DNA from 2 places in the Neobacillus canaveralius genome. Region 2 is predicted to be linked to the other one. Evidence: riboswitches for the same ligand, from Rfam matches in the RefSeq annotation. Region 2 holds a riboswitch; the other holds the start of a gene.
The links. A riboswitch is a leader RNA that binds a small molecule or an ion and turns the genes downstream of it on or off. The one in region 2 is predicted to bind preQ1.

Region 1 (14,853 bases), 1.7 Mb from region 2:
CGAATTTTTTCAAGTTGTTCATCGCTGGGACCCATTCCATTATCTTTTATACTAATTAAGATCATCTTGTCATTCTCGTGATATGCTTCAATTTGAATCCATGCTTTCTCTATCGACTGATCAAAGCCATGTTTAAAACAATTTTCAACCACGGGCTGTAAAATCATTTTTGGGAGTAGTATCGCTTTGACTTCTTCTTCAATATTCAGTTTAAATTCAAACTGCTCTTCAAACCGCTGTTTTTGTAATAATAAATATGATTTTACATGATTCAACTCGGACGTAAATGGAACAATATCATCCTTCATATTCATACTGTATCTCATAATCGTTGATAATGATGTCAGCAATGAATAAACCGGAACCGCATTTAATTTTAGTGCCAATGTACCAATAGACTGAAAGGCATTATAAAGGAAATGGGGATTAATTTGTGATTGCAATACACGGAGCTGCGATGCTTTATTTTCTATCTCCAATTTATATTCACTCTCTATCAACTCTTCTATTTTAGCAATCATTAATTTAAAATGCCTTCCCAACATACCAATTTCATCGGTACCTAATGATTCGAAATCAGCCTTGAATTCACCCTTCTCCACTTTTTTCATATTGCCGATTAACACTTTTATAGGAGCTGTCAGCTTAAAGGAAACAAACATGGTCCCCAGTAAAGCAAAGACAAGTGTAGCCAATCCAATCAAGATGTTAATGATAGCGGTTTCTCTGGCGCCTTTATAAAGGACATCATAAGGGATTCGTTTCACGATTGACCAGTCCTTGTACGAATCTGTAAATTTTTCATGGACGATGACACCAGAAAACTGCTCATCCTTCCACTCAAAACTTTTCCCTCCTTCCGGCTCCCTCTTCACTTGCTCAAACCACGTTTCTTTATTTTCCATTCCAATCTCATTTTCATTGGAAGAATAGATAATCATTCCCTTTTCATTCATTATATAGAGGTCTTCGTCGTCTTTCGTATATAATCGTTCGGAGATTGCACTGATTCTAGAAAGATTAATATCTATCGATAAAAAGCCCAAAACATCCGCTAACGGGACATCGCGAATCACATTATGAAAACTTAATACATTCACCTTCTGCGAATTAGGTATAACGGAAATATTGTTATAGCTATAAATCTCATGCGGAGGTTCAATAAGAGAATAGCCCTCAATGGCTGTTAACCGCCCATAGTAAGGGTGTGAAAATATATTTTCGTAAGTTGCCCTTCCGCTGATTCTAGAATGGTAGTTGGTGAAAGATTCCTTTTCTTCATGTATATAAAGGTGCATTTGTTCAATTTCGGGACGTGTATTAAATAAATAGGCAAGCACTCTGCGCACTTCTTCCTGATTAACAGCCAAGTTGGAGGAGACCCCATTCCGCATTACATTCATAAAAGGTGTATATCGATAAGGGACCGATGACATTTGTGCTACATCGTTCAAATAAACCGAGAGCTCTTCCTTGCCTTTAACAATCAAATTATGATTTGTTGAAACAGATTGTTCATTAAGTGACTTGGTCGTATAAAAATAAGTGACGGTAATCGCTGTCCCAAAAGGGAGAACGGTTACAAGCATTAAAAATATAATAAGCTTTTTCCGAATACCCCATCGCATATAATCCTGGTTAGTCTTGATTTATTCAAAAACTAACCTGTCCTCCCTTGCAGCATTTTTAGAACATTGTAGCACAACTTTAAGCAGCAATTAATAGTTCATTATTTTGACCTGTTCAATATTTTCCACCCTAGTGGTCAATGTAAGCCGTTTCATAATTTTCTACAATCACTAAAATAAGGTTATGGAGGTGCAGGGAATGAATAACGAAAGTAAGCTGGATACAGTTAAGGGGGCAGCCCTCACAAATCAGAAAGGCACGAAAGTTTCTCACTCTGTTTCTTTTCTGAATAAGAAGAAATGGAAAGACGCTGGATTATTTACCCTATTTGTCGGGCCAGTCCTATTAGCTTTTATCCTAATTGTTTTAATCCCCTTCTTTACCGGTATTTATTATGCATTTACCGATTGGAACGGTGTAACAGGATCCGTCAAATGGGTCGGACTAGATAATTTCAAATACTTATTTACAGAGGACAAGCAATTTCAACAGTCATTCATACTTACAACAAAATACACAGTTGTAGCCATCATCTTAACAAACCTAATTGGATTTGGATTAGCCTTATTGGTTGCTCAGAAGTTGAAAACAAAAAATGTCTTACGGACCGTTTTCTTCATGCCTAACTTAATCGGCGGATTAATCCTAGGATTTATCTGGCAGTTTATTTTTGTAAAAGGATTTGTTTCCATTGGTCAGTTAACTGGAATTCCTTTATTTGAGCTGGCATGGTTAGGAGATGCAAAGACTGCGTTTTGGGGAATCGTCATTGTCAGTGTTTGGCAGGGTGCAGGTTACATTATGATTATCTATATTGCTGCCCTGCAGAACGTACCGCAGGAATTAATTGAAGCAGCAAGAATTGATGGAGCGAATCGCTTTCAAGTTCTACGTCATATTACAATGCCGCTTGTTGCACCAGCCGTAACGATTTGTTTATTTTTAACAACCGCTTCATCCTTTAAAGTCTTTGATGCTAACCTGTCATTGACAAACGGCGGTCCATTTAAATCAACAGAAATGCTGGCGCTTAACATTTATACAGAAGCATTCGTTAATAACCGATATGGTATCGGTGAAGCAAAAGCATTAATTTTCTTCATTGTCGTAGCAGCGATTACCGTCCTTCAAGTTACGATTTCGAAGAAAAAGGAGGTTGAATCCTAATGGGCAACAGGTATACATGGAGAACATCTATTGTTGAAATCCTTGCGCTCCTGCTCGGTCTAGTCTTTTTAGTCCCATTCTATTATGTGATTTCAAACTCCTTGAAACCATTTGCAGAGATTCTAACCAACACATCGGCCCTGCCAAAAGTGTTGATGTTTGATAACTATGTTAACGCATTCGAAAAATTAAATTTTCTAACTGTATTTAAAAACTCGTTAATCATTACAATTGGCAGTAATATCGTTCTCGTTATCTTTTGTTCGATGGCTGCGTACATGTTAGTTCGAACCAAAAAGAAAATCAGCAATATCATTTTCATGACATTCGTGGCTGCGATGATCATTCCGTTCCAATCGCTCATGATTCCGCTTATTAAAACGGCTGGTAACTTGGGACTATTAAACAGTATGTGGGGACTTGTCTTCATGTACCTTGGTTTTGGATCAGGTATGACCATCTTCTTATATCACGGATTTATTAAAGGAATTCCTTTAGAGCTTGAAGAAGCAGCGATTATCGATGGCTGTACACGGTTTGGCGTATTCTGGAGAATTGTTTTTCCGCTCTTAAAACCAATTACAGTCACCATCGTCATCTTAAACAGCTTATGGATATGGAATGACTTCTTATTACCATCATTAGTGCTTCAAGATCCAGAATTAAGAACGATTCCATTGGCAACATTCTTCTTCTTTGGGCAGTATACAAAGCAATGGGATTTAGCACTTGCAGCATTAGTAATCGGTATTATTCCATTATTAATCTTCTTCTTCACTATGCAAAAACACATTATCCAAGGAATTACCAGCGGTTCTATCAAGTAATTTTTTAGGGGAACACATTCTGCTGTCTTACATACAGACAGCAGAGATTTAAAAATATATAATTATCATTTTAGGGGGAAAACCAAATGGCATTCAAAAAGTATTCATTGGCTGCAGGTGTACTATCCGCTTCACTTCTTTTAGGCGCATGTTCTAGCGACAGTACTTCTGGAGATAAAAAAAGCAGCGGTGGTAAGGACGATAAAGTAGTAGTTGATATCTTCCAAGGGAAAGTTGAAATTGCAGACCAATTGAAAGCGTTAACAGATGAATATACGAAACAGCATCCAGATGTTACCTTTAACATTGAAACTGTAGGCGGCGGTGCGGATGGTGCTGCAGCTCTTAAAGCAAAATTCGCCTCTAACCAAGCACCTGATATTTTTACAAATGGCGGTGACCAGGAAGCTCTAGTGTGGAAAGATAAATTTGAAAATTTATCTGATCAGCCTTGGATCAAGGATGCCTTTGAAGGTACTTTAGACGGAATGACCCTTGATGGTAAAGTATACGGTATGCCTTTTAATATGGAAGGTTACGGATTTGCCTACAATAAAAAATTATTTGAAAAAGCTGGAATTAAGGAACTTCCAACAACATTTTCTGAGTTAGAAGCAGCAGCGAAAAAGCTAGATGCTGCCGGCATTACACCATTCTCAATCGGTTATGCTGAATGGTGGGTATTAGCAAACCACGGCATGAACGTTCCGTTTGCTTATCAAGAAGATCCAGATGCTTTTATCAAAGGTCTAAATGAAGGCACAGCTAAAATTGAAGGCAATAAAGAATTCGATAATTACTTTAAGCTTTTAGATCTTACAATGAAATACGGCAACAAGAATCCTTTAACAACTGACTACAATACACAAGTAACATTATTTGCTACAGGTGAAGCAGCTATGATCCAGCAAGGTAACTGGATTCAGCCAATGCTTGATAAATTAGATCCAGACTTAGAAGTTGGTTTCATTCCGTTAGCACTTAGCGATGATCCGGCTCAATCTGATAAATTAATGATTGATGTTCCTAGTAACTGGGTTCTTTACAACAAAGCACCAGAAGCTGACAAAGAAGCAGCAAAAGATTTCTTAAATTGGATGGTTACATCTGAAGAAGGTAAAACAGCATTAACAAAGGAATTCAAGTACATTCCAGCCTTTAAAACGATTGACGCCAATCCTGAAGATATCGGTGCTCTAGGTGCGGACCTTCTTAAATATTCTAAAGAAGGCAAAGCATATCAATGGCAGTTCATGAAATATCCTGATGGAGCTGGCCAGGAATTTGGTGCAACTCTTCAAGCATATGTAGGCGGCCAAAAGTCTAAAGAAGAAGCTATGAAAGCACTTGACGAAACATGGGCTAAGTTGAAAAAATAATATTATAACTAAAGGCACATTAGAATTCACTTGTAATTCTAATGTGCTTTTTATAAATTATGGGGGGATTTTTATTTATAAACTAAATGGGAATGTTGCACTAATTACAGGTGTAAGTCATGAAAATGGAATTGGTGCCGCTATATGCAAAAAATTAGCCTCAGAAGGTGCAGATATTTTCTTTACCCATTTTGGTTCAAATGCTGATTGGGTAAAAACATTTGAGGACAACATTCGGGAATATGGCGTTCGTTGTGGCAACTTAGAAATTGATTTGGCTGATCCGGGCGCACCATTTAATGTATTGGAGGCCGTCACTGCTGAAATGGGTTTACCTGCTATTCTAGTAAATAATGCAGCTCATTCTACAAGAGATGGATATATGAATTTAGACGCAAAAACACTTGATGACCATTATGCAGTAAATATGAGAGCTACTTTTCTGTTATCTGTAGAATTTGCCCGTCGGTTTAGACACTCCCCAATGCCTGCTGGCAGAATCATTAACCTGACATCCGGACAAGCACTTGGTCCAATGCCTGGTGAATTAGCTTATGCGGCAACCAAGGGGGCTATATCTGCCTTTACCCTTTCCTTATCCGCAGAACTTGCTCCTCTTGGTATTACAGTTAATGCAGTAAACCCTGGACCGACGGATACTGGATGGATGAATGAAGAAATAAAGCAAGCGATCTTGCCTAAGTTTCCATTAGCGCGTGTTGGAATTCCTGAAGATGCAGCACGCCTCGTTGCATTCCTTGCCAGTGAAGAAGCAGAGTGGATTACAGGGCAGGTATTGAATTCTGAAGGGGGATTCCTAAGAGGCTGAGTCTGAATTTAAGTATAGAGTTTATATACTCGTTTTATCTTACCTGCCAAAATGGTTTCTTCACCTGCGGATTTCATTCGCTTACCTGCATAGTTCTTCTTTTACCTGCATTTTTGCCTTGTTTATCTGCCTAACAAATTCAACGTACCAAACTCAACATTGAAAAAGCCAGGTGCTGCCTGGCTCAGGTATTTAAAATTCCTATTTATAGGAATTACACTTGAAATTAGACCCAGATTCTGGATTCAAGTATGGATTTTAATTACCTTTTTTATCTTACCTGCCAAAATGATTCCTTTACCTGCGGATTTCATTCGCTTATCTGCATAATTCTCATTTTACCTGCATTTTTGAGTTGTTTATCTGCCTAACAAATTCAACGCACACAAAGTCAACACTCAAAATTTATTCGCAAAAAAAGGGTGTCCAAGTTTTGTGGACAACCCTTTGATCCTTTACTCTCTATCAGGACTATTAACCATAATCCCAGCAACTTGTGTTAACCGATCATAAAAAGCAAGCCCCGCTGGTTTATCATATAGTCCTATTTCCTGAAAGGCTTCCTTCATACAGCGAAGCCAGCATTGCGCTCTTCTTGGTGTAACCTCAAAAGGAAGATGACGGTGTCTCATCGCCGGTGGTCCGAATTCCTGACTGTAAAGCGCTGGACCACCTAGGAATTGCGGAAGAAACATGCTTTGCTTCCTCATAATTTCCTCCATGTCACCCTCAAACAACGGTCTTAATTCAGGATCCGCATATACACGCGGATAAAATGCTGCAACAAGTTTATCAATCGTTTCCTGCCCGCCAATTTCACTATAAAGAGACTTAAATTTATAATCCATGTCATACACCCCTTTTATTTATTACTGATTATAAAGATAAAAGCGATGAAATTTCGTGATTTACATCACATTTTAAAAATTCCTTCATTTAATTAGGGGCAACTATTTCTACTTTTATTCGGTCTGGATCTTCGAAAAAAACAGCATAATATTCTGATCCTCCAGCATATGGATGCTTCTCCCTGTATAAGATGGGAATTTCTTTCTTTATTAGTGTCTCGGTTATTTCATCGACCTGTTCTCTAGACCTTGCATGAAAGGCAAGAGGATTTAACCCTACTCTGCAACGGTGATAAGGAACATCCAAAAACCTCTCTTCAGCCTGAACAAACACGAGATAGGTTTCTTGATACTTCCAGCTAATCCCTAATTTCCATTTTTGATACTGTTCGTACCCAAGTTCAGTTAGCAGCCAACTCCAAAATTCAACACTTTTTTCAAGGTTTGAAACATATATCTCAACATGATGCAGCATAGTTTCCCTCATTTTCTGAATTCATCTCTTTTGTGAAACTGATTAGTACAAAAAGAACCTAGCTCTTATTATCTAATTTTCCCTTCACGTCCGCGCTTAAGAATCCGATTGTCGATGGATTGTTCAAAATTAACAAGCTTCACACCGTTCAACTCCCCAATTTTATCAAAAACCCATTGAAGTCTAAGCCTCAATGGGTTAATTTTTTATTTTATATATCTTCTGAAATCCTAGATTTTTTCCCTTTACCTATTTGCTTCCATGCCAAAACTACTGCTAGTGTCACAACCGTACCAACGACTGCTTCTGGAATACCGCTTGTTAGAGCAACCGTCCAAGCTACCTCTGCCCCCATGTAACCTCTAACTACTGCCATTGTTAATACTAGGGCCGTATTTGTAAGGGTCCCCAGGAAGGCTGCAGTCCCAATAGCCAGATACTCACTTTTCCTACGAATTCCTACATATACAAGCCATGCGACAACTCCAATAAAAATTCTAGGCAGGATTGCCACTAATGGATCTTTGAATAGTGGAACTGTAGCATTTAAGAAAGAGGACACACCAAAAATAATTCCGACAATCGCGCCTACAATCGGTCCCTGCATTATCCCCCCAATTATCGCAGGAATATGCATGATCGTTGCATTTCCAGCTGCGGTAGGGACGGGAATATATCCTAGCCGAGTTACACCTAAAAGAATCGCAACCGCACCTAGCACACCAGCAATAACAATATTTCGAATTGTTAATGTACCCTTCATTTCATTTCTCCTCCTCTACTTTTTCTAGGCTCTTTTCTGAAACTTTGTTGATTTCTTTAGTAAATCATGTCAGAATCCATCCTCTATTTCTTCTGACACTCTTACTTCTTCTAAAATGGAAACGGATAAAAAAGTAATAGTAACGATAATAATAACCCAATAATTAACACTAAATAATCACGCCCGATTGCCTTATAAACCGAATAGGCACTCCTTTCATTTCCAGGAGTATAGCAGCGAGATTCCATGGCCAAGATGAGATCCTCTGCTCGAGATAACGCGATATTAAATAAAGGAATAATAATCGGAAGCATGTCCTTCGTTCTTTGAATGATTCTCCACCATTCCCCCGACCCGAAATCTGCCCCTCTTGATGCCTGAGCCTTCATCATCTTCTCCATTTCAATCGCAAAGGTTGGCACAAAGCGTATCGCGATGGTAATTATCAAGGAAATTTCATGGACAGGAAATTTTACTTTTTTCAATGGACTTAATAGACTTTGGATGGCATGGGTTAATTCTGTTGTTGATGTGGATAGCGTTAATACGCTGCTTAATAAAATGATTTCCACAAAACGCACGGCCGAAACGATTACGAGTCGAATACTCTCACTAGTAATCAAGATAAACCCATATTCAATGAATACAGTACCACCAGAAAAAACATTGCCTTGAAAGATCAGCTGCAATACTGCCAATATAATAATAAAAGGAATAGCAGGTTTTATACCCGATAACCCATAACTGACTGGTATTTTGGAGACCCAGAATAAATAAATAGATAATAGCAGACCAAGCGCATTTCCTACATAACTAGTATTGAGGGCTATGGCTAAAACAAGAATCGTGAACAATAGCAGCTTTATTCTTGGGTCCAGCCGATGAATAAAAGAACCAGTCGGTACGTACTGACCAATCGTAATATTCCTAGACAGTTCAAATTCACTTGCCATGATTCTCCACCTCTCCCTTGGTAAGAACCTTTATGATTTCGTCAGCTGCCTCCGAAACCGTAAAAGCAGAAGTATCTACGTTGTATCCAAGGTCTTTGAGCCGGTACAGCGCCTGTACGGTTTCTGGTGTACCAATTTGGTGACGCTGCAATTTTTCCTTATCAGTAAAAATATCTTCCGGAGTACCTGATAACACGGCCTTGCCATTTGCCATTACATAAACTCTATCTGCTAAATAAGCGACTTCTTCCATATTGTGGGATACGAAAATGACGGTTAAGTTTTCAATTTTATTTAAGGATTTTATCTTATCCAACAACTCATTTCGAGACCTTGGATCAAGCCCAGCTGTAGGTTCATCAAGAACTAATATTTTTGGCTTTAACGCAAGGATACCAGCTAATGCAACTTTACGCTTCTGCCCGCCGCTTAAGGCAAACGTCTGGCGATCCTTCATTTCCTCAAAGTCTAAGCCGACCATGTCCATTGCCCATTTAACCCGTTCCCTGACTTCCTTCAAGGGTAATCCTAGTTTAAAAGGACCATAAGCGATATCATCACCAATTAATTTTTCAAATATTTGATCCTCCGGATTTTGAAAAACTAGTCCTACATTTCTCCTCAATGCTTTCAAATCAATACGCTTTTTCGATAAATCTACTCCATCAATGATGACCTTCCCTGAATCTGGCCGAATCAGCCCATTAAAATGCTGGATGAGGGTGGATTTCCCTGAGCCTGTGTGCCCAATAATGGCAATGCACTCCCCCTCATTGACCACCATGCTTGTCCCCTTTAAGGCTTTATGTTCCATAGGCGTTCCTTGCATATATGTATGTATTAGATTTTCTATTTCGATGATCTGCTTCCCTGGCATTTAGACCACCTCCCCACTCCTTGCTTTTGAAACTCTCTTTACTTCGTTAATCAGTTCATCTTCTTGGATTACCTCTTTGGAGAAAGTTGGAATTTGATGATGAACCATTTCAGCTATCTGACTCACAGCCGGAATATCTAATTGCAGTTCCATTAAAACCTCTTTATGTTTAAAAATATCACGAGGTTTTCCATCCATCACAATCTTCCCGTCTTCCACCACAATAATGCGGTCTGCTTCTGCAGCCTCAGACATACGATGGGTAACGGTAATAATAGTCATTCCCATTCTATTCATTTTCCTCATAACCTGAAGGACTTCATTTCTACCAAAGGTATCCAGCATACTGGTCGCCTCATCGAATACGATACACTCAGGCTGCATGGCAAGCACTCCAGCAATAGCAACTCTCTGTTTTTGCCCTCCTGATAAATGGTGCGGCGGCCTTTTCCGAAACTCAGACATTTTCACGACCTTTAAAGCCTCATCGATTCTTTGCTTCATTTCTTCCCTAGGGACGCCAATATTTTCTAACCCAAATGCCACGTCCTCTTCGACAATCGTCGCAACAATTTGATTATCAGGATGCTGAAAAACCATTCCAACACCTTTGCGGATATCCAGCTTCCTGCTGCCGTCCTTTGTATTGTGACCACGGACCCAAACATCTCCTGAGCCAGGTGTTAAGAGCCCATTTAAATGCTTAGATAATGTGGATTTCCCCGAACCATTATGTCCAATAATAGCCACATATTCACCTGGAAAAATGGAAAAAGAGACATCCTTAAGAACAGACACTTCATGGGTCTCATTGATTTTATATGAAAATGATACATTTTCTAAAGCAATAATTGGTTCCATTAGATCCCCCTCTCCTTCTATTTTATCAATATTCTGAATACTATCCAACCATAGTAAATGATTCACACAAATATAATAGCACGAAGACTTAAAAGGGGATATCCTGAAGTAATAATCTTTCTTTTTATATCGATTTATTGAATATCCTTTTTTAGTTATTAGAATGTTCGAAAGGGGAAATATTATCCATAATTAATGCATATAATATACCTTGCTGAAAGATTATCTCAGACTTTAAATTGACTAGCAATTACTTTTATACTACTATATTACTTTGTCAGTAAAACGTGGTTCGAGAACCTCCCACGTAAAAAAACTAAGGAGATAACTATATATGAAAATAAAAACACTTGTCGTAAATGCGATATTAGCAGCTTTATATATTGCTGTATCTGGCTTAATCGCTCCCTTTGGCTTTACGAATATTCAATTCCGTGTTTCAGAAATGTTTAATCATCTTGTTGTTTTCAATAAGAAGTATATATTCGGAATCATCGTTGGGGTGTTTTTGAGCAATCTATTCTTTTCACCGATGGTCGCCTATGACCTCGTCTTTGGTGTCGGTCAATCATTATTAGCCTTATCGATTACAATTGTATCTGCACGTTTCATTAAAGGAATTTGGGCTCGTATGATTGTAAATACCGTTGTCTTCACCTTTACTATGTTCTTGATTGCTTGGGAATTAAACCTTGCCTTCGAATTGCCATTCTTATTTACTTGGCTAACAGTGGCAATAGGAGAATTTGTTGTAATGGCTGTAGGTATGCCGATTATTTATTACATTAACAAGCGCGTTAATTTCGAAAAAATGGTATAAAAAGAGATGCTCAATACCAATGAGCATCTCTTTTTTATATCAACCTAATTCTTATTTTTTTGCATGAGCCGGCACTCCTGTTTCACCTGCATGGTCAGGCTTTCCTGTTTCACCCGCATGAGCAGGTACTTTCTGGTTGTAAGAAAGACCAAATCCGAATTCGTACTTGTCACCACTTTTATTCTTATAAGTGAAATGTTTATATTCTTCAGGAGCAAAGCTTGGAACATCCCCGACTTCTTTTTCTACTGCTTCCGCACTGGCTGGAATAGCGAATGGAAGCTTACCAACAGGATTGAATTCTCCAGTGATTACATCGAATACCGCCTCTTGAAGCGTTCCAAAAGTACCGATTAATGCTGCAGAATTTGGTTCAAGCTCGTTAATTAGCCATTGGTTAGTATAGTTTACCGCAGTAATGGTCGGAACAGCTTTTTGAATTTCAATGATTCGATCTAATTCAAGAATACCTGTTGTTTCATTAACATCAATACGTGGGTTGTTATCCCAGTTAGATTGCGTTGGTTTAATATATAAATATGCATGAGTTGCTTGATCAACACTATCTACTAACGTAATGTTAGGGAATTTTTCTTTGAGCATATTCTTTAAGTCTGCATTAAATGCAGCAGTTTGTTTTGCTGATTCTTCATTAATAGTTTTTTGGGGATTAGGATTATTTCTTCCTGGAGCAACCCCAATAAATCCTTCAACATAAAGCTTAACATTTTCTAACTTTTTTTCTGTTAACGGTAATAGTTTTTCACCTTTGGTTTTATCATTACGCATTAAAACGACTGACTTTTGATGCGCTTCATAGGCTAATGCTCTGTGTTCTTCATTGTTTGCAGCAGCAATGGCTTCTGTAGGATTTACATATGGGTCTTCAAATAGACCCAGAGTCATCATTTCTGATAGGGTATAAGTAATGGATTCGTTAACCTTTGATATATCTACTAAACCTTCGTTAACAGCCTGAATTACTAGCTCTGGTGTTGACCCACCTGAAATAATATTGGTTCCTGCATTTAATGCTTTGGCCACTTTTTGTACATTTGGAATTGGATTTCCATTTTCATCTACTAGGTAACCCCATGCACTGCCAGCTACAGCACCAGAGTCAGAGTTAATATATCCTTTGAAACCAAGACCTTCACGCAAGTAATCGATGATTCCTTTATTTAGAGTCATACCAACTTCTTCAAATTGCTGCGTTTCACTATATGGTTCTAACCCTTGATCAGCACTATCATTACTTGGATAAGCGTAATAAGGCATAACCGATGCTACACCAGCTTCAATCGCTTTCTGGAAAGGAGGAATATGATACTTCTCCAAACTTCCTTCAGTAGGATAAATGTTAAAGCTGCCGTTTGCAAAGTGAGGATCTTGCCCATCATCACGAGCTCCACCGCCAGGGAAGTGTTTAACTGTGATAGCTACACTGTCTGTACCAAGTTTTTCAGTTTGGAACCCTCTGATGATTTCATAATTCATGTCGCCAACTACTTTTGGATCTTCGCCAAATGTCTCCTCAATTCTTGCCCATAGTGGGTCTGTTGCAACGTCAGCCATGTATCCGTAAACTTTACGAATACCAGCAGCTCTCCATTCCTGGCGGGCAATTTCCGCAAATTCACCAACAGCTTCTACATCTCCAGCTGCTGCTAAACCTAATGTTCCTGGCCAGAAAGTATGTTGGTCTTGAGTGTTCGTAATATTTGTATAATCGGTTGAGGCAGAGTTTCTCGGATTTGAAGTAATAACCACTGGAATCCCTAGCTCTAGACCCTCTGCTAATTGCTGCATTTGATTATTATAATTGGCAACATCGCCTAAGTTTTGAGATAGACGGTAAATTACGTGGCGTAATTTCTTGTTAATAACAATACTAGCATTAGCCTCAGTTACAAATTTCCCATCTGCAGGATCAGCTACTGGAGTGTGAGTATTGATATACATCAATCCAGCTTTTTGCTCAAGACTCATTTTACTAATCAAATCTGCTACACGCTCTGAAACGGGCTTTCTCCAATCTTCATAACCATCTAAGCTTTTATTTCCATTTGCATCTCTAAAATATTTGCCACTGATTTCAAGAATTCTATCTTGAGTTGCTACTTCAATTTCTGGCTGGCCTTCAGCTTTTGCAACTTTAAAAGTTGTTATTGCACCTCGGCCAACATACGGAGTTGCTTCCCCTTCATCACCTGTGTACCCTTGGTCATCCGCAAATCCTGCCTGCGGTCCAATCACTGGCGCAACTAATGATAGAGTTAGTGCAGTTGCGAGGAGTTTTTTTCTTAGTTTTGAAGATTTTCTAATCTGCTTTGATAGTGAAGCCATTTTTTCTTCCCCCTTTTTTAATTGAATGCGTTTACAAAAACTAAGTTAGCGTATCTATGTATAATGATATAATTCAAAGCATCCTGCTAAATAGCGAGTTTTTTTAGGTATTTTTGTGATATTTTAATATTTTGAATTATTAGTCAATAATACCTATGACTTTCTTCCCTTTTTATAAAAAAAAGAATCAGAAATATACTTTCTGACTCTACCTTATCTTTTAATTAAATTACCATCACCGGTTTTGCTGTTGTTATTCCGATACTCTGATGGTGAACTTCCTACTATCTTCTTAAAATTGTTACTAAAGTAAGCTAAATCAGAATATCCCACTCTTTCGGCAATCTCTGACATTCTTAAGGTTGTATTTTGCAATAATCGCTTACTTTCTTCAATTCTTAGTTCCGTAATATAATCAACAAACTTTTTATTAAGCTGTTGTTTGAACAATTGACTGAGGTAACTGGGATTGATATGAATACTTTCTGCAGCTTCTTTTAAAGTGATTTGATCTAAAGGTGTTTTCTCTAAATATTCCAAGATTCGATCGATTGTTGATAAAGGAAGATTTTCATTCTCAGATAGCATCTGCTTACTCGTATTACTTTCATTGCTTTTTTTATTTAGCCATTTCTCTAGACAAACCTTTATTTCATTCTCCTCGATCGGTTTTAGCAGGTAATCCGTGACACCGCTTCGCATTGCCTGCTGAACAAACTGAAACTCATCATGGACAGAGATAACAATCACATCGTATTCCCCATTTAGACTATTAAGTTCCTTAACCAAAGCAAGACCGTCCATCACCGGCATTCGGATATCCGTTAAAATTAAGTCCACTTCATTCATCTTTATCCAATCTAATGCTTCTAATCCATTTTGGCATTCATGGATAACCTGCAAGGGAAGATGCAATTTATTTATCGTCCACTTAAGAGCGGTACGTACCCATCTCTCATCATCAACTAACAAGATCTTTTTCATTCAATCTCCCTTTCTTCTGTATTTTCCCTCATTGGCAGCTCCATCTCGACCACCGTGCCTGCTCCCAACTGACTTCTAACACTAAGTCCGAAACC
Region 2 (14,853 bases):
TTTTTTGTTTCTAAGCTTTCCGGTATTGATTACCCTACCGTCCTCACTGGCAGTATTCCTGGAGGGCTTTCTCAGATAATTACTTTTGCAGAAGAGGCAAAGGGGATAGATCTTACTGTTGTAACTTTTCTACAAGTAACACGTGTAATAATCATTATTTTCTCGGTTCCTTTTTTAATTAGCAGTCCTATATTTGATCATCTTACAGGTAAATCTATTCCCAATATTGCTGAAAACACAGGATTGTTTTTTCCTGACATCCTTATATTTTTGGCAGTATGTGTGATTTTTGCTTTCTTAGGAAAAAAGCTGAATATCCCTACACCATTTTTATTAGGACCAATTGTTGGAACTGCTGTCTTGACCATTTCAGGTTTCAACGGACCGGAACTGCCAACCTTCCTATTAGATCTATCTCAATTCATGATTGGGAGCTACATTGGCTTAATGTTAAAACCAGACAAGCTTGAGAATAAAACAAAAATCCTCTCACTAGCGATTGTTAGCGGGATAGTAATGGTTTTAGGAACATTAGGAATGAGTATGTTTCTTGTCCATTTTTACGATATCACACCTTCCACAAGCTTTTTAAGTTTAACTCCAGGAGGTGCCGATCAAATGGCGATACTGGCACATGAAGTCCAGGCGGACTTATCCATGGTGGCTGGATTTCAATTATTCCGGCTCCTATTTATCTTCTTTGCTGTACCACCATTCCTTAAATGGATTTTTATAAAGAAATTATTAAAAAATACAGAAAAGCCCACCTAGTTAGCAGGTGGGCTTTTCCAATTAAACTCCGCGCTTATTTCCCCATAGCAGGGCATGTAATTGAGGCAGTACTTTGACATTGTTTAGCTGACTGTCTTTGACTACCCGATTGACGAGCCACTCATATTTATTCAGTAGCTTTTGTATAAGTTCTTGGTTATTACCATTCGTGATGTCGTCATTTCCTACCTGCAAATAAAATGGAATGCCTTCGTATCTTTTATGAACCAGTTTCGCATATTCCAGGTCGGCTTCATCGAAAATAACGACTTTTAAACTAACATTATTTTCAAACTGGTTTTCATCTAAATTTATAAAAATTGAATCTAATATTTCAAAATCTGTTTCCATTTTCGAACTTGGAGGTTTTGGCGAGATGGTGAGTTCATCAATCTTTAAGAACCAATCCTGCCATCTGCTTCCCTGCGTTTCAATACCAATATTAATCTGCTTTTCTTTTAACAACTCAATCAGTGAATCTAGATTTTTTAAAAGTGCAGGATTCCCCCCTGAGATGGTAACAAAGGAGAAATTAGAGCCACCGATCGATTTTAATTCTGTCCAAATTTCTTCTGCCGTCATCTGCCTGATATCATCTTTGGCGCTGCCGTCCCAAGTGAAGGCAGAATCACACCAGCTGCAAGAGTAATCGCAGCCGGCTGTTCGAACAAACATCGTAACTTGGCCAACCACCATTCCTTCACCCTGGATCGTGGGGCCAAAAATCTCTAAAACGGGAATTCTCTTCATTCCTCCATCCACTCCCTTCTTGCTTCTGCATAGCTCGTAGGCGTCTCAAAAAGGCGGACAAATTCTACTCTTGCTCCAATGAATCTATCCTTGTTCACTTCTTTCTCTAATGCTTCTTTCATTTTTTCATAAATCCAGACCACAATATTTTCCGCTGTTGTATTCATCGGCGGAAGGGTTTCATTTAAATAACGATGGTCAAGGTGAATTTCTATTTCATTTTTCCATATGTCCTTGATATCGCCAAAATCCATCATTAATCCTCTTTCATCCACAAAACCGGAAATGCCGAATATGACTTTATACGTGTGCCCATGAAGGTTCTTACATTTACCTTCATAACAGTGTAGGTGATGGGACGCGTCAAAAGTAAATTCTTTACTGACTAATACGCGCTTATTATGATATTTGAGCTCCTTGCGTTGAATATCTTCATCTATTTTCTGTAATTTATCGACGATTCTAAATCCGTACATGGTTTAGCTCCTCCCACTTAGAAAGTCATCGAGTCCGCGTTTTCTTAACACACATGCTGGACATTCGCCGCAGCCGTCAGAAATGACACCATTGTAGCAGGTTAGTGTTTTTTCGCGAACAAAGTCAAGTGCATCTAATTCATCCGCTAATCCCCACGTTTCCGCTTTATTTAGCCACATTAACGGGGTATGGATTACAAAATTATCATCCATCGAAAGATTTAAAGTAACATTTAGTGATTTAATAAAAATATCACGGCAATCTGGATAACCGCTGAAATCTGTTTCACAAACTCCTGTCACTAAATGCTTCGCACCAACTTGACGAGCTAACACTCCGGCAAAGGACAGGAATAAAAGGTTTCTTCCAGGAACAAACGTTGAAGGAAGTTCACCCTCTTCTCCGTCTTTAACTTCAATTTCAGACCGTGTTAATGCGTTCGGTGCTAGCTGATTCAATAAAGACATATCTAAAATATGGTGTCTTACACCTAGTTCATTGGCTATATTTTTGGCACATTCAATTTCTAAACTATGCCGTTGATTGTAGTCGAAAGTGACCGCTTCAACCTCTTTAAATTGTTGTAACGCCCAAAATAAACAAGTAGTGCTGTCCTGCCCGCCGCTAAATACGACAATGGCTTTTTCTTCTTTTAACATATTTAAGGAAACTCCTTCCAAAATAGAAAAAGCAGTACCCCAAGATAGAAGTACTGCTTCATCTTAGTTTTTTTAACGAGGGGTGCTAGAACCTCTTTTGTTTTCTGCTTGTATGATACCATAATAAAAGTAAAAGATTAATCTTTTAAATATTGGGATTATTTTTTGTTCATTATTTTTCAATTGACGTTTTGCCGAGAGTCCTTTATCATATGGAGAAGATAATACCCGTACTTACACGGGAGAGGTTCATAGCTGATACCCTCTATAAAAAACTATGGATACATGACTTTATGCCATGTCCATACCGGACATGGCTTTTTGTTTTCTATTCAATTAGTAGTTATAGATTGCTTGAGCTCTCTGGAATAAACATTTTTGACTTGGAGGTTTTTTTATGTCAGGCCGCAGCCACGAAGAAGGATTAAAAGATTTAACACTATTAGGAAATCAAAATACACAATACTCATTTGAATATGCTCCAGAGGTTTTGGAGGCAGTCGATAATCTTCACCCAGAACGTGATTATTTCGTAAAATTTAATTGCCCGGAATTCACCAGTCTGTGCCCGCTTACACATCAGCCGGATTTCGCAACGATGTATATCTCATACATTCCAGATAAAAAAATAGTAGAGAGTAAGTCTTTAAAACTCTATTTATTCAGCTTCAGAAATCATGGTGATTTTCACGAGGATTGCGTTAACATCATCATGAACGATTTAATTAAGCTTTTGGATCCTCGCTATATTGAGGTTTGGGGTAAATTCACGCCACGCGGTGGAATTTCCATTGACCCATGGTGCAACTATGGCAAGCAAGGAACCAAATTCGAAGAAATGGCAACTTTCCGTTTGATGAATCATGACCTTTACCCAGAAAAAGTGGATAATCGTTAATGAAAACTTTTTGCAACAAAAATTAAATAGTCCTGTAAACCTGTAACATTTACCATGTGATACAGTAGTTTAGTAGATACTAGACGAATGTAGAATGAGTTGATTTTATGTTAAATGTTAAAGAGGTTACGGAACAGCTTCGAGCTGAGGGGATTACCGATAGTGAACAGGTTGTCATTCGTTGGATTCTCGATGGAAAATTAAAGGCCAGAAGAACGAAGCACCTTAATCTTGAATACTCTGTAACTCCCGTCGATTTAGCGTCCTTTATTTTGGAAAAAAAGATAGAGAACAAAACGAAGCAGTTTGGAGTCGATTTTCACCAATGGGAAAAAACGTTTCGTGACAATCAAAAATTAAAAGAAGAACTTGAACAGTTAAAAACGACTATTCGCATTGAACAAGCAAAAAATCGGTCCCTAAAAAGAATGCTGCAAGCGGAGTATGCGCTATCCGATACTCCTCCATTAACCCTAACCTCGATATTAGGATTAAATTCTGGGGCAAATAGTGACACTATCAAAAAAGAATACAAGAAACTATTAAAAGCCCTTCATCCCGATCGAGGCGGAGACGAACGACTCTTTAAAGTATTCTATGATCACTACGACAAAGTTAGGGATTCAGCCAAAAGCTGAATCCCCATTTTTATAATACTTGATTTCCTTTTACTCCATTAATAGAATAACTAGCAACGATGTTTGCACTTAATGAATGGGATACGGAGCAGTATTTGTCTTTTGACAATTGGATTGCACGGACTACCTTATCTTCTGGCAGGTCCCCTTCGACTGAATAGTGAATATGAAAATCAGTAAATTTCTTCGGTTCTGTATCGGCACGTGTGCCCTCTACTTCCATGGAAAAACCAGTTAGCTCTACGCGCATTTTTTTCAAAATCATCACGATATCGATTCCTGTACAGCCTGCAAGAGAATAGAGCAGTAGTTCTGTTGGTCGTGGACCGCTATTTTGTCCGCCAATTTCTTGTGCTGCGTCCATTCTTAATTCGTGCCCTGATGGTGTCATACCGGTAAACGCCATATCCCCTGCCCATTTAATCGTTGATTTCATTTCTACCATTCCTTCCTATATGTATTCTTTCTATATTTTACCTTAAAAAAAGGTTTTGAACTCACAATTGAGTCCAAAACCTTCTATTATTACTTCACTAATGACAAGTCAATTAAACCTTTAATATCACTGCTTGGAATATATCCAGCTTCTTTGCTGATATCTGCCATTTCCTGAATTACGTCTTCATTAACAGCTGTTGTGACAGCTAAACGAGAGAATGCTGCGTCTACTTCCTCTTTATTTAATTCTTTACCAGTAAGATCTTTTAAATGCTTCATGACAACTTCTTTACTCTCTTCAGGATTGTCCTGGATAAATTTTACCGCTTTTTTATGAGCATCTATATACTGCTTTGCTAATTCTTTGTTTTTCAAAAAGTCTGCTCTAGCAGCAACGACAGTATTGGTAGATTCCTTACCCCATGCAAATTCATCCCAGTCTAAAAGGAGTTTACCATTTGCTTGGTTTTCAAGTACATATCCCCAAGGCTCTTGTGTTGCAGCTGCATCCACTTGTTTTTGGATGAATAGAGATGCTGTGTCAGCAGGAGCTGCAGCAAATAAATCAACTGTACCGCCGCTTGTTTTCGCTTTTAAATCTGCGTCTTTTAATGCTTTACGTAACATTACATCCTGGGTGCTTCCAATAACCGGAATCGCTACTTTTTTTCCATCTAAATCTTCTAATTTTTCAACTCCGCTGCCTTCTGATGCTACTAGAACTGCTCCGCCATTTACCGCACCTGAGATTAGGTGGTACTCTTTGTTTTTCACATAGAAGTTAAGTAATGGACCAGGACCTACAGTACCAACATCAATTGCTTTAGTGGCCATCGCTTCCATAAATAGTCCGCCATTAGCAACTGTTTTTGTTTCAATTTTCACATCTTTACCGAAAGCTTCTTCAAAATAACCTTTTTCAAGTGCGACGATTGTTGCGATATGAGTTAGATTTGGAAAATATCCAATCTTAACTGTTTTCGCCTCTCCACCATTGCCATCGCCTTCGCCTTCACCTTCGTTGGATGATTGGGCACAACCGCTTAAAAGTCCAATAAATAAGATCGTGATAAATAGATAAAGCATAGATTTTTTCAACATTTTTTCTCTCCTAGCTATTTTTTTATTAAGCTCTCTTTCGAATACCCCATTTTATTTCTACATTGCATTCAAGTCTTGAAAAAACAACATTATCGACAATTGTCCCGATAATCGCAATGATAATCATGACAGAAATAACTAAATCCATTTGACCGAGTGAACGGCCCATTTCAAGCAATTGCCCAAGTCCGCCGCCCCCACCGAGTAGTTCACCCGCCATTAAGGCGCGCCATGAGAATGCCCAAGCAATCCGCAGACCTGAAATAATTTGCGGAACAGATGCTGGCAGGATAACAGTCCTTAAGAAATGAATACCACTTGAACCATAAACCTTTGCAACACGCTGATAAAGCTGAGGTACATTCTTAAATCCGCTTGTTGCGTTAACCGTCATGGTCCACGTTGCACCAATTGTAACAATAAAAAGAATAGAAAAGTCATTTAAACCAAACCAAATGATTGCTAATGGGAACCAAACAATACTTGGAATTGATTGAAGAGCAGTTACGACAAAACCAAGTGTGTCTTCAACCAGTTTATATCGCCAAATGAAGTACCCTAATATTAATCCCACAATGATTGCAATCGTAAACCCAAGTAGGATACGCCCCATACTTTTACCTATTGCCAGCGTAATTTGTCCACTCATTAAGCCGTTGAAAAGTGTTTCCAATACCTGACTCAGGCTGGGAAACATAAAATCTGGAAGGCTGGAAAATCTAGATGTGACTTCCCATATCACCGCTATCACCGCGATGAAGATGATCCGTCTTAAAGCTGTAGTCATCACCCATTTCCTCCTTCAATACTTTCTCGATTTCTTCCTGTAAAATAGTCAGAATTTTTTGTTCCGTATTTAATGTTACACTGTCTGGTGTAACTCCATCCTTCATTGTAGGAACAGGAATAATCTCTTTGATCCTTCCGGGACGTGTTGCAAAAACCACCACTTCTTCTGAAAGAAGAACTGCTTCCCTAATATTGTGAGTGATAAAGAAGATGGTAACTTTTGTCTTCCTCCAGATATCTAGTAGCTCTTTATGCAGTACCATTCTCGTTTGTTCATCTAGTGCTGAAAAAGGCTCATCCATTAACAGGATGTCAGGCTCCATGACTAACGCTCTAGCGATGGAAACCCTTTGCTTCATGCCGCCCGATAATTCGTGAGGATAGGAATTCACATACTTACTTAGGTGAACCATTTTTAATACATCAAGAGCCTTCGCTTTTGCCTCTTCTTTTGGCATCTTTTTAAGGTTTAGGCCATAGGTTACATTTTCTAAGACAGTCAGCCAAGGAAACAACCCTGCTTCCTGGAAAACTACGACTCTTTCTGGACCTGGTTTCGATACTAACTCTCCATCAACACGGATTTCGCCGCTATCGGCTTTATCAAGCCCTGCGACCAGGTAAAGCAAAGTAGACTTCCCACATCCTGATGGACCAACGATTGAAACAAAGCTTCCTTTTTTAACATTCAAATTTATTCCATCAAGTACTTTTACGTTTTCTTTTCTATCATTTACAAAACTCTTTTGAATCTTTTCTATCGTTAAATACATCTATATTTCACCTCTTTTTAAATCCCCAGTAAATCTATTGGTTTTATTATATTACATACAATAGTTAAGTCAACTATTATTCTCTCATTCTGTAATCTTTTCTATTCATTTTTTACTATTTTTTATATTAACTGAATTTTCTTTAAATATTTTTCTACAAAGGTCCCACAACCCTAATGGATTCCCGTCGTTATTTGCTAGAACGTTGCTATTTCTAATAGAATCTGGTGATTCATGTAGACAAGTTTATTATAGTCTTGGCAGGAGAAACACCCCTCTACCTCAAACTATTAAAGTAGACGAAAAAGCTAGTCTAAGAATTAAGTTGAAAGGTGGTCATAGCTATGAGCCAAGATATTACCCTACAACAAATTGCTGAAGGAGTACCAAAGACACTTTTAAATGCAACCGATAGAGACATTGAGGGCTTCCAAAGAATTATCGAAGAAACCATCAAACTAAGAGAAGCGCATAGAAACCTGCAAAAAATGGTAAAAAGCTTTTCAACTTCCACGATTCAGCGAACGTAAAAATTATATAAAAAAAAGACCCATCTTTTCAAATGGGTGGGTCTAAAATTACCTTTTCAGGAATACATATGAACTTAATAGAATCTATTACTTTTGTAAGGAAGGAACAGTCTGTAAGGTCTCACTATCAATTTTTGTAAGTGATGAATAAAGGTTAAAAGATCTTCTTGAAATAAGGTAGATGTAAACCGGCCCTGACTTGCAGTTAACCTTCTATAGTCATTAAGCAGTCTATCAAGTTCCTGACTGCATACTATGGTTTCTTCACAAGAAAGTCCTTTTTCCATTCCTATTTCTATCATTTCAGCCCTTTTATCATTGATTGCTTCTTCTAAATCTACTATCCTCATAACAAAAACACACCTCTAAACAATATTAATTATCTAGTTGCTTTTATATGTTAGTCATGAAAAGTATTATAGCATGTATTTGAATCTATTAAATCGTTTCGCTAAAACAAGTTAAATTATGACAAAACTAGACGATGTTTAAAATTTCTGAATATTTAATTCAAAAAAAGAGACAGGATTTCTGTCTCTTTTCAGATATTAAGCATGAAAATTTGTGCCATCTGTTGTAGCTTGGACGATTCCTGCACGAATAACGAAATCACCAAAGTGTTCGTCTTGTTCGCGTTCTTTCGCATAACGGGAAAGAATGACACGAAGTTCGCTCAAAATCTCTTCCTCACCGATATTTTCCCGGTACATTTTATTGAGTCGGCTGCCATCGTATGCTGCTCCAAGATACATATTATACTTACCAACTGCCTTACCCATAAATGCTATTTCACCCAGCCCAGGGCGTGCACAGCCGTTTGGACATCCGGTCATCCGAATGGTTATTTCTTTATCCCTAAGACCATTTTCATCTAAAATCTCTTCAATTTTATCAATTAGTTTTGGTAAATAGCGTTCTGCCTCGGCCATAGCTAAACCACAGGTTGGCAGTGCCACACACGCCATGGAACTACGGCGCAGTGCAGAATAATGGCTGCCATCGGTCAAGCCATATTCTTCTATTAATTCACTAATCTTCTTCTTTTTCTGGCTTGAAACATTCGAAATGATTACGTTTTGATTTGCTGTTATACGGAATTCACCTTTATGGACTTTTGCAATTTCTCTCAAGGCGGTCTTCAACTTATAACCATCAAAATCCGCTACACGCCCGTTTTGGATATAAAGAGTATAATGCCATTTACCTTGGACGCCTTTTACCCAGCCATAACGGTCCCCATTATCTTCAAAATGGTACTGTCTTGCTTCCCCAAGGCTCCAGCCTAGGCGATCTTCTAATTCTTCCTTGACGGTTTCTAACCCTAACCGGTCAACGGTGTACTTAAATCGGGCATTTTTACGCTCTGAACGGTTACCATAGTCGCGTTGGATCGTAATAATCTTTTCTGCGACATCCTGAATTTGATCTGGAGTACAGAAACCGATTACTTTGGCAAGTTGCGGGTAGGTCTCCTTATCACCATGAGAACTGCCCATACCTCCTCCAATTGCCACATTAAAACCGACAAGCTTATCATTTTCGACAATTGCAATCAATCCTAGGTCCTGTGAAAAGACATCAATATCATTTGAAGGCGGAACTGCAATACCAATTTTAAATTTACGTGGTAAATATAGCGGTCCATACATCGGTTCAACATCTTCTACTTCCGGCGACCCAGCAACTTTCTCTTCATCAAGCCAAACTTCATGATACGCTCTAGTACGCGGCAATAAGTAATTGCTCAAATGTTTCGCCCATTCATATACTTCCATATGAATCTCTGATTGATATGGGTTTGAACTGCACAAGACGTTACGATTTACATCGCCGCACGCAGCTATTGTATCCAATAGCGTAGCATGAATTTCCTGGATTGTATTTTTCATATTCCATTTCAAAATACCATGCATTTGAAACGTTTGACGAGTGGTCAGTTTTAACGTTCCATTGCCATTTTTGTCAGCTAACTCATCCATAACAAGCCATTGCGAAGGTGTTGTCACGCCCCCAGGCAAGCGGACACGGAGCATGAATTGGTATGCTGGCTCAAGTTTTTGCTTTTGTCGCTCGTTACGTAGATCACGGTCGTCCTGCAGGTAGCTGCCATGGTGCTTCATTAGGCGGTTATCATCGTCTGGAATTCCTGAACTGATTCGGTCCTGCATTACTTCTTTCAGTGTTCCGCGTAAATAGTTACTTTCTCTTTTTATTCGCTCTACATCACTTGGCGCGCCTTCAGGTGCCGTTAAATTTTGCTTCACCATTTTAAGAAAAGTCTCCTTCCACTACTGTATCAATATACATCGCGCTGGTATCGTTTTTGTTGCTGCATATCTGCTAAGTAGGCTTCTGCCTCTTCTCGGCCCAAGCTTCCTTCTTTTTCAATTATTTCAATAAGTGTTTGATGGACGTCATGTGCCATATGTTTTTCGTCACCGCAAATGTAAATGTGAGCACCTTCTTGAAGCCACTGGAACAATTCTTTGCTTTGCTCAAGCATGCGGTGTTGAACATAAACTTTTTCAGCTGTGTCCCTTGAAAAAGCAACATCCATTCTAGTTAGTACACCGTCTTTCAACCATTTTTGCCATTCTGTCTGATAAAGGAAATCCGTTACGAAATGCTGGTCTCCAAAGAACATCCAAGACTTACCTGCGGCCCCTGTTTCCTCGCGCTCTTGCATAAAGGAGCGGAATGGTGCTACACCTGTACCTGGACCTACCATAATAATTGGCGTCTCAGGATTCGCTGGGAGCTTAAAGTTTTCGTTTTGTTGAATGTAGATTGGTACCGTGTCTCCTGGCTGTAATCGTTCTGCTGTAAAAATAGAGCAAACACCTTTACGGTCACGACCGTGCGCGTTGTAACGGACAGCACCTATTGTTAAATGAACTTCATCTGGATTTGCATTTAAGCTGCTTGCAATCGAGTAAAGTCGTGCAGGCATTTTTCTAAGAATCGAAACAAACTCTTGAGGAGAGCTATTAACCGGCCCAAAGTTGCGAACCACATCAAGCAAATCATGTCCTTCAAGATAGGATTTTACTTTATCACTATCATTTAGAAGCTCCAGTAATTCGCTGTTTGCAGTAAGTTCTGCTGCTTTTTGAAGAAGCGGTTTTGTTAATGTTGTAATCTCATAATAGGTTTTTAGCGCATCTTTTAAAGAAAGAACTTCGCCTTGTTTATTAATGGTTACACTTTCTTCTGGGTTCCATTTCAATTCTTCAAGTAGCAGTTCAACCAGTTCAGGATCATTTTCTGGATAGATTCCAAGACTATCCCCTGGTTGGAAGTTAAGCCCAGACCCTTCAAGCGATAATTCCAGATGTCGTGTTTCTTTATTCGATCCGCGACCGTTTAAATTGAGATTATCCAGAACTTCTGCTCTAAACGGATTGGTTCTAGAATAGGTTGATTCTACAGTTTGCGTTGCTGCTGCCTGAGTTAGTGCAGGAATTCCACCCTTTGCTTCACCTAGGCTGCCGATGATTCCTTCAAGCCATTCTGCTGCTGGTTCATCATAATCCAGATCACAGTCGAAACGTGGGTAAAGTCGGGTACCACCTAGCTCCTCCAAACGAGCATCAAATTGTTTGCCTGTTTGACAGAAGAATTCATATGAGCTATCTCCAAGCGATAAGACTGAAAAGTTTAAGTCCTCAAGCTTCGGAGCCCGCTTGCCATGTAAAAACTCATGGAATGTTAGGGCATTATCCGGTGGATCGCCTTCTCCGTGCGTACTTACGATAATAAGTAGATTTTTTACTTTCTTAATATTGTTTGGCTTAAAATCACTCATGGCTGAAACAGTTACTTGGAACCCTTTCCCCTCAAGTGTTGTGCTAGCCTTTTTTGCTAAGCCTCGCGCATTACCTGTTTGTGAACCGTAAAGTATGGTCACTTCTTTTGAAGCTGTCCCCTCAGTGCTTCCTTGCTGGCCAGGTACTCCTAGGATAGAAGCCAATGGCGCAGAGGCTGCTCCTGCAAGATACCCACTCAACCACACTTTTTGAGATTCAGTAAAAGTAGGTAAAAGACGATTAAGGAGTTCCGCCTGCTCCTGATTAAACGGACTGTTCATTACCTGAAGTTGCAACGTTATCCACCTCACTATGGAATATAAACTTTATCATACAGTATTTTTAGAGGCTGTAAGATTATAAATTTGTTAATTTAATGACACAGATTTCTATTGTAATATTTTGTACTGATTGATTCCGCACAATTTTACGTATTCACTACTCACCAAATGCACGTTGAATTACGATATCTTCGATTACGGTATGGTTGCTTAAAGCTTGTGTACAAAGGATTCTTTGACCTTCTTTTTGGCGTGATCGAACGATTTTGTTTATTTCTGCAAACAGGAGACCGGTAAATAGCATATAAGGAACGACGATTACTCGGCCCTTAGCTCCTTCCGATATGGTTTCCAACCCCTCACTTAACTTTGGTTCAGTCGCTGCTAAATAGCAAACGGACACCCTTTCAGGGCCAAGCCTCTCCCCGATACCATCGGCAATCTTAGCAAAGTTTACGTGAACATCCGGGTCACTGCTGCCCACACCAACAATCAATAACCTATCTGCGGGACCCACTTCTCCTGCGGAATCTTTTATTAGCTCAGCGACACCATCCAAAATAACCTCCTGGACGCCAAACGGATTCTTTATTTTTACCGGAATAGTAGGATATTTTGCCATCAAGGGTGACAAGGCCGATGGAATATCCCGTTTTATGTGTCCCGCTGCCAAAAGAAACAGAGGAACGACATCGATTTCCGTTGCACCTTGTTCAACACATTTTTCAAAGCCTTCTTCAATCAGCGGCTCTGTCAACTCCAGGAAACTAAGTTCCTGAATCGGTACATCCATTCGCCCCTTAACCTTGTTAATAAAGGCTCTAATTTCGACCGCACCTTTTTTTGAGCGAGTACCGTGGCCGATATAAAGAATTGCTTTCATACAATGTGCTCCCTTCTGTTGTTACCGGTTTGCTACTGGAATATTAGGTACAATTTCTTCTTGAAACCAATTCAATTTTTTGTGCAATGTCACAACCTCACCAATCACAATCATACTTGGATTGGTAATTTGCTCTCTTTCCACCACTTCTTCAATATTCTCAAGTGTTCCTACCACGATCCTCTGATCACTTAATGTACCCCAATGAATCAGAGCAATCGGAGTCTGTGGTGATTTACCGTTTACGATTAAGTGTTTGGTTATCATCGGAAGATGTGATACGCCCATATACACACAGATTGTATCGACACCCTTTGCCAAATGGGCCCACTGGTGTTCGGCACAGACATCACCAGCCTGATGACCGGTAATAAATGCGAAGCTTTTACTTAAGGAACGATGGGTAACAGGAATTCCTGCATATGCAGAAGCAGCGATTCCAGCTGTAATACCTGGAACAATTTCAAATGGAACATTATGCTTCTGACATTCCTCCGCTTCTTCACCGCCACGTCCGAAAACAAAAGGGTCTCCTCCTTTTAAGCGAACAACCTGGTACCCCTTTTTGGCGTATTTCACCAAGAAATGATTAATGGTTTCCTGTTTCATTGTATGATAATGTGGAAGCTTGCCGCAATAGACAAGTTGTGCTCCCTCTTTCGCATTCTCCAAAAGTTCAGGATTTACCAGCCGATCATAGAGGATGACATCAGCTTGCTTGAGGCAGCGCAATCCCTTTACTGTAATTAAATCTGGATCTCCAGGACCCGCACCTACTAAATAAACCTTGCCAACCATTGATCAACCATCCTTTCTTATTAACTCATGTTAGAGAATGTTCTTTTCTTGGAGGTAACTTAATATTTGATTCACTGCCTCTTCCACTGTTAAAAGGTCAGAACGGACTGTAATTTCTGGAAACTCTGGTGCTTCATAAGGCGAATCAATCCCAGTGAAATCTTTTATTTCCCCGCGTCGAGCCTTTGCATATAACTGCTTAGGATCACGCTTTTCACACTCATCAATAGGACAGTCTACAAAAACCTCAATAAACTCGCCTTCTTCAAAAATAGCTCGTACCTGGTCGCGATCGGAACGGAATGGCGAGATAAATGCCGTCGTAACAACAGCACCGCTATCTACAAACAATTTTGCGACTTCGCCAATTCTTCTGATATTCTCTGTCCGGTCATGGTCAGAAAAACCGAGATCCTTGTTTAAACCGTGGCGGATATTATCACCATCGAGAACATATTCATTAATACCCTGACGGTACAAAGCGCTTGATACGGCGTTTGCAATCGTCGATTTACCAGAACCAGAAAGGCCAGTAAACCATAGTACACAGCTTCCATGACCATTTTGAGCATGACGGTCGGATTTTGAAACGGTACTAGCATGCCAAGTGATATTTGTTGCTTTTGTCATGATTTCTCCTCCTTAGACCGTCGCCTTTTCTTCTTTCATTCCTTCAATCAACACTTCAACAACCTCTTTACGGCTGAATGTGGATGGAGGAAGCTGTCCTGCACGAAGCAATTCTCTGACTTTTGTTCCAGAAAGAATCACTCTGTCTTCATTGCTATGCGGGCAAGTTTTATCAGAAGCCATTCCTTCACACTTTGTGCAATAGAAGCTATGTTCAAAGAATAATGGTTTAATGCCAAGCTCCCCTTCAGGGAATTCACTAAAAATTAATTGAGCATCGTACGTACCATAATAATTACCTACACCTGCATGGTCACGGCCAACAATAAAATGAGTGCAGCCAAAGTTTTTACGAGCAATTGCATGGAAGATCGCTTCTCTTGGGCCAGCATATCTCATCGCTGCTGGATATACACCAAGCTGTACACGTTCTGCCGGGTAGTAATTTTCAAGAAGGACACGATAGCTTTTTAGACGAACATCAGCTGGGATATCGTCAGACTTTGTTTCCCCGACAAGCGGGTTTACGAAAAGTCCATCAACTGTTTCGAGTGCTGCTTTTTGAATGTACTCATGTGCGCGGTGAATTGGATTTCTTGTTTGGAAGCCTACAACTGTTTTCCAGCCTTTT

Region 1: linked by a shared signal. The riboswitch ahead of ABC255_RS26140 (QueT transporter family protein) and the one ahead of queF (preQ(1) synthase) in region 2 are both predicted to bind preQ1.

What each region holds. Positions count from the first base shown of each region.
Region 1 covers NZ_JBDFLL010000001.1:5,318,727-5,333,579, forward strand. Annotated here, with positions in the region: gene ABC255_RS26085 (sensor histidine kinase) at 1-1,589, opposite strand, end outside; gene ABC255_RS26090 (carbohydrate ABC transporter permease) at 1,828-2,796, shown strand; gene ABC255_RS26095 (carbohydrate ABC transporter permease) at 2,796-3,623, shown strand; gene ABC255_RS26100 (ABC transporter substrate-binding protein) at 3,710-5,002, shown strand; gene ABC255_RS26105 (SDR family oxidoreductase) at 5,076-5,831, shown strand; gene ABC255_RS26110 (globin domain-containing protein) at 6,287-6,679, opposite strand; gene ABC255_RS26115 (VOC family protein) at 6,768-7,154, opposite strand; gene ABC255_RS26120 (ECF transporter S component) at 7,366-7,917, opposite strand; gene ABC255_RS26125 (energy-coupling factor transporter transmembrane component T family protein) at 8,028-8,870, opposite strand; gene ABC255_RS26130 (energy-coupling factor transporter ATPase) at 8,860-9,747, opposite strand; gene ABC255_RS26135 (energy-coupling factor transporter ATPase) at 9,748-10,608, opposite strand; PreQ1 riboswitch class I at 10,890-10,934, shown strand; gene ABC255_RS26140 (QueT transporter family protein) at 10,943-11,428, shown strand; gene ABC255_RS26145 (glycoside hydrolase family 3 protein) at 11,480-13,774, opposite strand; gene ABC255_RS26150 (response regulator transcription factor) at 13,988-14,758, opposite strand; gene ABC255_RS26155 (sensor histidine kinase) at 14,755-14,853, opposite strand, start outside.
Region 2 covers NZ_JBDFLL010000001.1:3,605,928-3,620,780, forward strand. Annotated here, with positions in the region: gene ABC255_RS18105 (AbrB family transcriptional regulator) at 1-771, shown strand, start outside; gene queE (7-carboxy-7-deazaguanine synthase QueE) at 793-1,521, opposite strand; gene queD (6-carboxytetrahydropterin synthase QueD) at 1,518-1,997, opposite strand; gene queC (7-cyano-7-deazaguanine synthase QueC) at 2,001-2,657, opposite strand; PreQ1 riboswitch class I at 2,896-2,942, shown strand; gene queF (preQ(1) synthase) at 3,055-3,555, shown strand; gene ABC255_RS18130 (DnaJ domain-containing protein) at 3,663-4,193, shown strand; gene ABC255_RS18135 (OsmC family protein) at 4,204-4,629, opposite strand; gene ABC255_RS18140 (aliphatic sulfonate ABC transporter substrate-binding protein) at 4,719-5,732, opposite strand; gene ABC255_RS18145 (ABC transporter permease) at 5,758-6,519, opposite strand; gene ABC255_RS18150 (ABC transporter ATP-binding protein) at 6,452-7,294, opposite strand; gene ABC255_RS18155 (hypothetical protein) at 7,639-7,824, shown strand; gene ABC255_RS18160 (Spo0E family sporulation regulatory protein-aspartic acid phosphatase) at 7,899-8,174, opposite strand; gene cysI (assimilatory sulfite reductase (NADPH) hemoprotein subunit) at 8,373-10,091, opposite strand; gene ABC255_RS18170 (assimilatory sulfite reductase (NADPH) flavoprotein subunit) at 10,121-11,926, opposite strand; gene ABC255_RS18175 (sirohydrochlorin chelatase) at 12,069-12,794, opposite strand; gene cobA (uroporphyrinogen-III C-methyltransferase) at 12,816-13,592, opposite strand; gene cysC (adenylyl-sulfate kinase) at 13,623-14,222, opposite strand; gene sat (sulfate adenylyltransferase) at 14,235-14,853, opposite strand, start outside.